3 regions of the Pseudomonas sp. TS_SC_3 genome follow, and region 2 is predicted to be linked to each of the others. Evidence: predicted binding sites of a transcription regulator. Region 2 holds the regulator's gene; each other region holds the start of a gene.

Region 1 (3,558 bases), 1.5 Mb from region 2:
TCCCAGCGCGGTCAGTCTGGTGGTGGTGGTTTTTTCCAGACGACTTAACTGAGCATCCTTGGGTGCCCGCTCAGCTGCAACACTGGCTTTGACGATGGCATCGATGTCGATGCCGGAACCAATACCTGTAATACCTGCCATATTCTTAGCCTCGCCAAAGGGTTGACACCCTATTCCTGTTACCAAAGTGGTAAACAAGTTTCATGCCAGCAGTTTACGCTTCCGCCTGGAACAGCAGACTGCGAACTTCGGACAGGTTCTCGGCGAGCTTGAGTGCTTCCTCGGAGGGAATCTGACGAATGACGTCGCCGGAGTTTGCGTCGGTCACCTTGACCACCACACGACCGTTACCATCATCCAGCGAAAAGTTAATGTCGCGGCGCACGGACTGCACAAACTCCTGGATATTGTTCATAGCCTTTTCCAGTTCGGCACGGGTCGCAGGTTTCTCTGCAACCTTGCCCTCGCTGGCCTGCTTGGCTGCTGCAAGCACGCTAGAGGACTCTTTATCCGCCGGAGCGACTTCGGCCGGTTTGGCCCTGGCCGTGTCTGCAGAGGAAAAGCCTGCTCTTGACGAATCGCGTATCGAAACAATGTCCATACTTTATTCCTCACAATGAGGTAATGGGAGGATGGGCCACCCCATCCCCCCATTAGCGCTGCCCCTAACTTAGCCCAGCAGGCTAAGCACTGCCTGCGGCAACTGGTTGGCCTGTGCCAGAATCGCAGTACCCGCCTGTTGCAGGATCTGGTTCTTAGTAAGGTTAGCCGTTTCTGCGGCGAAGTCAGTATCCTGGATACGACCTCGGGCAGCCGATACGTTCTCACCGATATTTTGCAGGTTAGAAATGGTGTTTTCGAAGCGGTTCTGAACCGCACCCAGGTCGGCACGCTGTGCGTCGATGGCCTGGATCGCCTGATCGATAACAATCACAGCTTTTTGCGAACCAGGCACGTCGCTGATATCAACTTTAGCGACAGTGGAGTCACCCGACGCCACAGCGCTCAAGGCACCGCTGGCAGGCAACCCTCCGGCAGCAGTCCCGGTTACATTTAGGGAAACCAACTGCCCAGCACTGCCGCTGGCACCAGATCCCAGAGCACTAAACAGTTCGATATTACCGCCTGAGGCAATAAAGGCACCAACACCAATATTTGCATCATTGATAGCCGTTGCCAGTTTTTCAGTCAACTCTTTAGCACTCTCATCGCCTTTGACATCGGTGGTGATCGAGTAAGTAGAGGTTACGCCATCAGCATTTTTGATGCTGCCTGATACTGTTAATGTGCCTGATGCTGTTGCAGATGCTGTTGCAGATGCCATGGAGCCGGAGAACACTTCCCCCTGCAAGCCCTTAGTGCTCATTTCCTCAATCTTAACGCTTATGGTCTCGTTGGCAGCACTACCTACCTGAAAGGTAGTAGTTTCGAAACTGCCATCCAACAGTTTTTTACCACCAAAGCTAGTGGTATTGGAAATACGGTTCAGCTCTTTTTTCAGTTCGCTCACTTCAGAATTAAGGGCTTTACGCTCCTCGGTGCTGTTGGAACCATTGGCTGATTGCAATGACAGATCGCGCATCCGTTGCAGGATATTAGTGGACTGCTGCAGAGCACCTTCCGCGGTCTGCGCCATAGAGATGCCATCATTGGAGTTCTTCACTGCGACGTTCAGACCATTGATCTGGCTGGTCAGACGGTTTGCAATTTGCAAGCCGGCGGCATCGTCCTTGGCGCTGTTTATCCGCGAACCTGTGGACAGGCGCTGCAGGGAAACATCTAGCGCTTTGGACGAGTTGGTCAGATTACGCTGAGTGTTAAGAGACGCAATGTTGGTGTTGACTGTCAAAGCCATGATGTTTGTCCTCCATCGGACTTAGCTTGCTTGCCTGAGTGTGCGACTTTGGGAGAGGCATTACCCAGGCACCCATAAAGTTCGCATTCGATCCTTGTATCGGCGCTACCGCTGGAAGCTTTAGCGAGCACATCTTTTTTTTTACAAGCGCGGCGCAAGCTTAATCACACCACCGTACGGCATAGTCCAGTCGATACAAATTGCATCAGTCAGGCAACCAGGCCTTGCGCCAGGCCTCCAGGCTATCGCCCTCCAGCATCCAGTCTCGCCGAACTACCGCCTGCAGTTCATCGCCCATTCTCGCGGCTGCATCGAGATCGGACAGGTGCATGCGAATCGCCTCCACCCAATCCTTGAAGCGGTTCTTGACTCGCGTTGCCGGCAAGTAACCCTCATAGCAACGAATATCGCTGCAGATTACCGGAAAACCGCAAACTCCATATTCAAGCAAACGCAGATTGCTCTTACATTCGTTGAACAGGTTCTGCTCAACGGGAGCCAAGGCGAGATCTAGGTTCAGTCTGGCCAATGCGGCCGGGTACTGCTCAATGGGAACACCGCCATGAAACTCATGGACATAGGGCCTCAGCTTGTCCGGGCACATGCCAAAGAATACCCACTCCACTTCGTTAGCCAGCTCCTTGACCACATCAGTGATCATTTCCAGGTCACCGGTATGGCTCGCCCCTCCGGCCCAGCCGACTCGAGGCTTGCTCGCCAACCGTCGCTGGCTTCTAGGCAAATTGCCCCACCAACGAGGATCAAGACGGTTTTTCATTACCCGGATATCGGGATGCAAATCCTTGAATGCCTCCGCCATCCCTTCGGTGGACACCACGAAGCGATCCACATATGAAAGCCCACGACGTAACGATTTGAGAATGTCCTTGGGCATGTGTTGCCGGTGCACGCTCTTCATCGGCAGATTGGGCAAGTAGTCATCCAGCTCATAGACTTTGAACGCCCGCGAGAAAGCCTGCATGCGGCGCATGGCATCCAGTCGATCATCGCCTATCTGGCGCTGTAACAACACAACATCCGGATCGAAACGCTCCAGATCGGTCACATGCATCAACCCCACAGACAACGCACCATCGACAATCCCCGCGTCACGCAAAGCGCTGAATGGCTGAATGACTCGGTACTGGCCACATCCGGTAAGGTCGGCCGGGTGCGCCAATACCACAGGCAAAGGCCGCCAGGAGTCCAGCGGTCGCCAGGAAATCTGACTATCCGCCAACTTGAATCCACCGGGCAGGGCCAGAGAGAAATTAGAGTTATAGGCCGGGTCTCTAGCTAATTGAGGCAGCCATTTGGCATACATCGCGTCCTGCTCCTGCACAGTCGCTGCTGGCGGCCCTCCCCGGTCAAGCATCAACTGCACCTCAGGCGACCATACAGTCAGGTAGCCCACCCCTCGAGCTTTAAGACAAAGGTCTGCCCCCGCATAACGCTCCGAAAGATTGCCCTCATCCAGCCCGCCCACCTCTGTAAGCAATTGACGGGAAATCATCAAACAATCCAGACTGACAGCGCTGTAATTCTGATCCACTTGTAGTCGCTGCATATAGCCTGAGGCATCCAAGACATCCCCCAGGAACGGACTACCTACTGGCCCCTCTAGCCCTAATACCAACCCTGCCTGAGCTATCTTTCCGTCAGGGGATAATAGTTTGCCCCCAACTACTCCCACCTCAGGTCGC
Region 2 (3,558 bases):
TCAAGTACGGCGCGCAGCATATCGCTTTGGTCAGCCTGGATAGCTACCGCATTGGTGCGCAAGAGCAGATCAAAACCTTGGGCCGAATTCTTAATGTGCCGGTAACACTGGTCGATCCTGGCCAATCGTTGACCCAGGCTCTGGCTCCGCTGGCGCGCAAGCGGGTGGTGCTGATTGATACCGCCGGCTTGCCCGCCAATGATCCTGCGCTTCGTATGCAGCTGGAAGCTCTGGCCAGCCGTGGCATCAATGCCAAAAACTACCTCGTTATGGCTGCAACCAGTCAGGGCCAAGTGCTCAAAGCCGCCTACCATAGTTATAAACGCTGTGGTTTGGTCGGTTGCATCGTCACCAAAGCGGACGAAGCCACCAGTCTGGGTGAGGTTTTAGGACTGGCTATTAGCCAGCGTCTACCGGTAGCCTATCTCACTGATGGGCCACGTATTCCCGATGATTTGCACGTTCCGCGCAGTCATCAATTGGTTAGCCGGGCTGTTGGGCTGCAGGCGACCCAAGAACCGAGCGAAGATACGATGGCGGAGATGTTTGCCGGTCTTTACCAGCAGCCCGCACGCCGCGTCAGTTAAGCGTCATGTTATTGGGATTGAGCGGTGCTTAGCCGACCAAGTGGCTCCAGTCGAAGTTAGACAAGGTGTTAGAAATTATGGGTATGCATCCCGTACAGGTGATTGCAGTGACCGGCGGCAAAGGTGGCGTCGGCAAGACCAACGTCTCGGTGAACCTGGCATTGGCACTGGCTGACCTAGGTCGCAGGGTTATGTTGATGGACGCCGACTTGGGCTTAGCCAACGTTGACGTTTTATTGGGGCTCAGCGCCAAGCGCACCCTGGAAGACGTTATAAGTGGCGAGTGCGAGCTGCGTGATGTGCTGTTGCAGGGCCCGGGCGGGATTCGCATCGTGCCTGCAGCCTCGGGCATTCAGAGCATGGTGCAGCTGTCGCCCATGCAGCATGCCGGGCTGATCCAGGCTTTCAGCGATATCAGTGACAACCTCGATGTGCTGATTATCGACACCGCCGCTGGTATCGGTGATGGCGTCGTTAGCTTCGTGCGCGCCGCGCAGGAAGTGCTGGTGGTGGTGTGCGATGAACCCACCTCAATTACCGACGCCTACGCCCTGATCAAACTGCTCAATCGTGACCACGGCATGAATCGTTTCCGGGTATTGGCCAACATGGCCCATAGCCCGCAAGAAGGTCGCAATCTATTTGCTAAGCTGACCAAAGTGACTGATCGTTTTCTCGACGTCGCCCTGCAGTATGTAGGCGCAGTGCCGTACGATGAATCAGTGCGAAAGGCCGTGCAGAAGCAGCGTGCGGTCTATGAGGCGTTCCCGCGCTCGAAGTGCGCGCTGGCGTTCAAAGCGATCGCCCAGAAGGTCGATGCTTGGCCCTTACCGGCTAACCCGCGCGGCCATTTGGAGTTCTTTGTTGAACGCTTGGTGCAGCAACCGATCACAGACGCGACCCTATGACAGCAGCCTCTGGACTTCGTATGTATAGCAAGGCGCAGGCGCAGGATTCTCAGCACCAGTTGATCGAGCGCTATGCGCCCTTGGTCAAACGCATTGCCTATCACCTATTAGCGCGGCTACCCGCCAGCGTGCAGGTTGACGATTTAATTCAAGCCGGGATGATCGGCTTGCTTGAAGCGTCAAAAAAATACGACTCCAGTAAAGGCGCCAGTTTCGAGACATTTGTTGGTATTCGTATCCGTGGTTCCATGCTTGATGAGGTGCGTAAAGGCGACTGGGCACCCCGTTCGGTGCATCGCAATAGCCGTATGGTCAGCGACGCAATTCGAAAAGTTGAGGCCAGAACAGGCCGAGACGCTAAAGATCAAGAGGTTGCGGCCGAACTCCAATTGAGTCTCGAGGATTACTACGGCATTCTTGGCGACACTTTAGGCAGCCGCCTGTTTAGTTTCGACGACCTGTTGCAGGACGGTGAGCACGGAGGCCTGACTGAAGACGCGGGCAGCAACCACCTCGAACCTTCTCGTGATCTGGAAGATGAACGCTTTCAGGCAGCCTTGGCGGATGCCATTGGTAACCTGCCGGAGCGCGAGCGCTTGGTGTTGGCGCTTTATTACGATGAAGAGTTGAATCTTAAAGAGATCGGTGCAGTGTTGGGGGTTAGCGAATCACGCGTAAGCCAACTACACAGTCAGTGTGCCGCACGTTTACGCGCCCGTTTGGGTGAGTGGCGTGCACGCTGAGCTGTTTAGCTCACGCAGCCGGTTTCACGAATAAAGGCGCATGCAGGGTGCTGGGTGCGTTTGGGACTGTACGGAGGTCGACTTGGACAAGAATATGAAAATCCTCATCGTTGATGACTTTTCAACGATGCGACGGATCATTAAGAACCTCCTGCGTGACTTGGGGTTTACCAATACCGCAGAAGCTGATGATGGCGTTACCGCGCTGCCGATGCTGCAAAGCGGCAGTTTCGACTTTCTGGTAACTGACTGGAACATGCCAGGCATGACCGGCATCGACCTGCTGCGCGCTGTGCGTGCAGATGAGCGCCTGAAAACCTTGCCGGTGCTGATGGTAACGGCAGAAGCCAAGCGTGATCAGATCATCGAAGCAGCCCAGGCTGGCGTTAACGGTTACGTCGTTAAGCCGTTTACTGCCTTGGTACTGAAAGAGAAGATTGAGAAGATCTTCGAGCGGGTCAACGGCTGATGTCTGCCATGAGGGTTCTATGGAACATAAAGATTCCGTTCAGGGCGACCTTGAGTCGTCCCTGAAACACAACGCTCGCCAATTGGTAGAAAGCCTGGAACATGGCAACTTTGGTGAAGCGGTACAGCTGATACACGAGCTGAACAAAGCACGTGACCGTGGTCTTTACCACGAGGTCGGTAAGCTGACCCGCGAGCTGCACAACGCCATCGTTAACTTCCAGCTTGACCCTCGTATGCCGCACGCAACCGAGGTCTCGCAAATCACCGATGCCACCGAGCGCCTCAATTACGTGGTGACGATGACCGAGAAAGCGGCCAATCGCACCATGGATCTGGTCGAGCAGAGCGCACCGCTGGTCAACGATCTCAGTGATCAAGCGCAAAGCCTGAGTGTAGACTGGGGGCGTTTTATGCGCCGCGAGATGAGCGCCGATGGGTTTCGTGAGCTAGCCAAGCGCGTTGAGTTATTTCTTGCAAACAGCCAGCGCGATGGCGCCAAACTGTCTGGCCACCTCAACGATATTTTGCTGGCTCAGGACTACCAAGACTTGACCGGGCAGGTAATCAAGCGAGTGACTCAGTTGGTCACTGAGGTTGAAAGCAACCTGCTGAAACTGGTGTTGATGGCCAGTCAGGTGGATCAGTTCGCCGGCATTGAGCACAACCACGAGTTGCTCCGCGCTGAACAAGAAAAACAAAAACAGCCTTCACATGGTGAAGGTCCGCAGATTCATGCCGATAAGCGTGAAGACGTCGCATCGAGTCAAGATGATGTCGACGACCTGCTTTCAAGCCTGGGATTTTAGGAGCACGACTTATGAGCTTCGGCGCCGATGAAGAAATCCTCCA
Region 3 (3,558 bases), 770 kb from region 2:
AGAGTAAGCGTCAGGAACCTGATCACGCCCGACCAACAGGGGTGTAATGCCCGCCGATTAGTCGAGCTTCTTGCGGATCAGGTACAGATAGGTCGCGCCGTCTTCGGCTTGTTCCACCAGTTCATGGCCCAAAAATACGCAGAATTTTGGGATGTCGCGGCGGGTGGAGGGGTCGGTGGCGATCACCTTAAGCAGACCGCCGGCCTGCAGGCCGCGCACCTTGTTGTGCAGCATCATCACGGGCTCCGGGCAGTTAAGCCCGGTGGCGTCGAGGGTGTCATCGGGAATAGCGGTGGATTGCAAAGACATCAGAGGGCTCCAGTTGCAGGCCGCTATTTTGGCGCAAAGTTGAGTTGAAGGTCACCCAACACGGCGCCAAAACAGCTGAACCGCTTATTTACTTAAGCGGCGCAGGTGGCAGGTGACTTCTTCGCGGTCGTGGTAGAGCTGCTTGCAGGCAATCGAGACCTTGATCTTGCGCTCGGCAAAGCCGTCTTCGAGGCGCTGTAACAGACGGCGCACTTCGGCATAACGCTGTTTCATGGGCAACTTGAGGTTAACCACCGCCTCACGGCAATGCCCCTCACCGATCCAGGTTTCCAATAAGGCAGCGCTGCGTGCCGGTTTTTCGACGATATCGCACACCATCCAGTCGACCGGTTGCTTGGGCTTCCAGGTGAAGCCATCGACCATCAGGTGCTGGACTAAACCCGTCTCCATCAGGCTCTCGGCCATTGGGCCGTTGTCAATGGCGGTCACCAACATGCCGCGCTTGACCAACTGATACGTCCAGCCGCCAGGCGCCGCACCGAGGTCGACCCCGGTCATCTCACCGGACAAGCGCTCATCCCATTGCTCGCGGGGGATAAAGGTATGCCAGGCTTCTTCCAGCTTGAGGGTCGAGCGGCTCGGCGCCTCGCGGGGGAACTTCAGCCGGGGAATGCCCATGGGCCACAGGGCGGAGTTATTGCTTTCAGCCATGCCGACAAACACTTCACGGCCGCTTTTAAAGGTCAGCAGCAGGCGCGGTTTGTGCGCGTCTTCCACTAACTTGCCAGCCTTGGTCAGGGCATTGCGCAGCGGCGCTTCGAATTTTTTGCAGAAGTTCGACAGCTCTTTACCGTCGTTGGTGTCCAGCACTTCCAGCCACAGGCTGCCGAATACCGGTGAGTTGGCCAGATGCCCGAGCAGTACGCTGATGCGGTCCAGCTCCGGCAGGTCGATAAACATCCCGCGTGCCCACTGCCGTGGGAAAATCAGTTGATTGAACCGTACCCCACGCATCAACCGCTCGGCGCCATCGTCTTCGGTGCAGATAAATTCAGCGCAGGCAGTACTCGGTTTGGCCTTGGCATAGCCGGCCACATCCAGGCGCGCCGCATGCTCGGCGATCTCGGCACACACCTCATTCTCGAAACCGGGGCGGCAGTGCAGTAGCAATGTAGTGATCGGGGGGGTAGTCATCGGTGTTCTCCTCAAGGCGCGCATCATAGCCGAGTCGGCCCCCATTGGCCCCCGCGACCTCTGCGGTGCCTACAGCCATGGTCGTTTATCCCACACAGATCCTTTAATGAACTGCCTGGTGGCACTGAGCTGGGGAAAATAGGCGGACTATTAACCAGGCATACCCCTTACAACTCAGTGCTGCGCTCATTGATCACCACTCACTTAACGGCGGCACGTATGGCTCAATGACAGCACGGCACTCTTCCCCAGAAACATGCCGTGCCTGATGCGTGCGGCTTTTTCTATTCAATTTATGCTGGTAATGGCCGATCATACGATGTCGATCAAAGGACTAGATAAGCCATGCGCAATAATCAGCCGGTTACTCAACGCGAACGTAGTTTTCCAGCCCAGCAACGGCTGATCTCTACCACCGATCTCAAAGGCCAGATCAACTACTGCAATGATGCCTTTGTTGAAATCAGTGGTTTTACCCGCGAAGAGCTGATTCGTGCGCCGCACAATCTAGTGCGCCACCCTGACGTGCCACCAGCAGTGTTCCAGCATATGTGGGACACCCTGAAACAGGGCCGGCCATGGATGGGCATCGTCAAAAACCGCTGCAAGAGTGGCGACCATTACTGGGTCAATGCCTACGTCACCCCAGTCACTGAAAACAATCAAGTCATCGGTTATGAGTCCGTACGGGTCAAGCCGACTGCGGAACAGGTGCGCCGCGCACAGGCGTTGTACCAGCGCATCAACAGCGGCAAGTCAGCCATCCCCAAGCGCGATCGCTGGCTACCGACCCTGCTGGATTGGCTGCCGTTTATCCTGGTCAGCCAGGTCGGTTTCCTTATTGGTATTTGGCTTGATTCCAGCTGGGGGTTTGCCATCGCGGCTGGCTTGTCGGTGCCGCTAGGCCTGGCGGGCCTGAACTGGCAGCAACGTGGCCTCAAGCGTTTGCTACGCCTGGCTGATCAGACCACCTCCGACCCGCTGATTGCGCAGATGTACACCGACAGCCGTGGCGCACAGGGCCGCCTGGAAATGTCCATCCTCAGCCAGGAAGCACGCCTGAAAACCTGCCTGACGCGCCTGCAAGACACCGCCGAACAGCTTGCCCTGCAAGCCAAACAAGCCGATACCCTGGCGCACAACAGCTCGGCCGGGCTTGAGCGCCAACGCAACGAAACTGATCAAGTGGCCACCGCCATTAACGAAATGGCCGCCACCACTCTGGAAGTGGCAAGCAATGTCGCGCGTACCGCCATCGCCACCCAGGACGCTAACCGTCTGACCAGCGCCGGCCGCAGCATTGCCAGCGAAACCCGCCTGGCCATTCAGCGCTTGTCGCAATCGGTCGGTGATACCGGTGAAACCGTGACCCGCCTGGCGCAGGACAGCAACGAAATCGGCGGCGTGGTTGATGTGATCAAAGGCATCGCTGACCAGACCAACCTGCTTGCCCTCAACGCGGCCATTGAAGCGGCGCGTGCCGGCGAAATGGGTCGTGGCTTTGCCGTGGTCGCAGATGAAGTGCGCTCACTGGCGCAGCGCACGGCCGAATCCACCGGGCAGATTCATCAGCTAATTGCTAAGCTGCAGCGCACCGCCGAAGAAGCGGTACTGACCATGGAAATCGGCCGCAAACAGGCTGATGAAGGGGTTGAGCGCGTCCAGCAAGCCGACGAGGCGTTGGCCGGTATCAGCGACGCAGTGGCCAATATCACCGACATGACCAACCAGATTGCCGCAGCCGCTGAGGAACAGAGCGCCGTGGCCGATGAAGTTAACCGCAGCATCACCACCATCGCCCTATTGGCCGACCAAACCGCCGGTGAAGCGCATGAAACTGCCTTGCTCAGTGAGGCGCTCACCGCCACGGCTCATGGCCAGTACGCGCTGGTGGAACGCTTCAACCGCTAGCCAGTAACCGCGCACTGCATGCAGTGCGCGGCCCTCCTCGCTGTTACAAATTCTCGTAACGGTTCATATCCAGCACGCCCGCTTCCAGCGGCTCGGTTTGTTGGGTATATGCGCTCATGTCGTGAAAATAGCGCCAGAACGCGGGATGCGTGCGGCGAATCCCCCAGCGCTCAACCACCCGCT

Evidence for each region. The regulator FliA, encoded in region 2, starts transcription of late flagellar genes. The targets are predictions, from matches to a motif close to CTAAAGTTTNNNNNNNNNNNGCCGNTAA.
Region 1: AC0J6G_RS10865 (flagellin) is a predicted target of FliA. The motif match lies at 1,952-1,979, and genes of this name have one in related genera.
Region 3: AC0J6G_RS07605 (methyl-accepting chemotaxis protein) is a predicted target of FliA. The motif match lies at 1,752-1,779, and genes of this name have one in related genera.

What each region holds. Positions count from the first base shown of each region.
Region 1 covers NZ_CM149586.1:2,246,448-2,250,005, forward strand. Annotated here, with positions in the region: gene fliD (flagellar filament capping protein FliD) at 1-198, opposite strand, end outside; gene AC0J6G_RS10860 (flagellar protein FlaG) at 215-601, opposite strand; gene AC0J6G_RS10865 (flagellin) at 671-1,855, opposite strand; gene AC0J6G_RS10870 (TIGR00180 family glycosyltransferase) at 2,061-3,558, opposite strand, start outside.
Region 2 covers NZ_CM149586.1:791,260-794,817, forward strand. Annotated here, with positions in the region: gene flhF (flagellar biosynthesis protein FlhF) at 1-587, shown strand, start outside; gene fleN (flagellar synthesis regulator FleN) at 665-1,495, shown strand; gene fliA (RNA polymerase sigma factor FliA) at 1,492-2,238, shown strand; gene AC0J6G_RS03825 (chemotaxis response regulator CheY) at 2,333-2,707, shown strand; gene AC0J6G_RS03830 (protein phosphatase CheZ) at 2,727-3,515, shown strand; gene AC0J6G_RS03835 (chemotaxis protein CheA) at 3,527-3,558, shown strand, end outside.
Region 3 covers NZ_CM149586.1:1,558,440-1,561,997, forward strand. Annotated here, with positions in the region: gene AC0J6G_RS07590 (DUF3080 family protein) at 1-7, shown strand, start outside; gene tusA (sulfurtransferase TusA) at 58-309, opposite strand; gene rlmM (23S rRNA (cytidine(2498)-2'-O)-methyltransferase RlmM) at 394-1,449, opposite strand; gene AC0J6G_RS07605 (methyl-accepting chemotaxis protein) at 1,810-3,375, shown strand; gene AC0J6G_RS07610 (fatty acid cis/trans isomerase) at 3,419-3,558, opposite strand, start outside.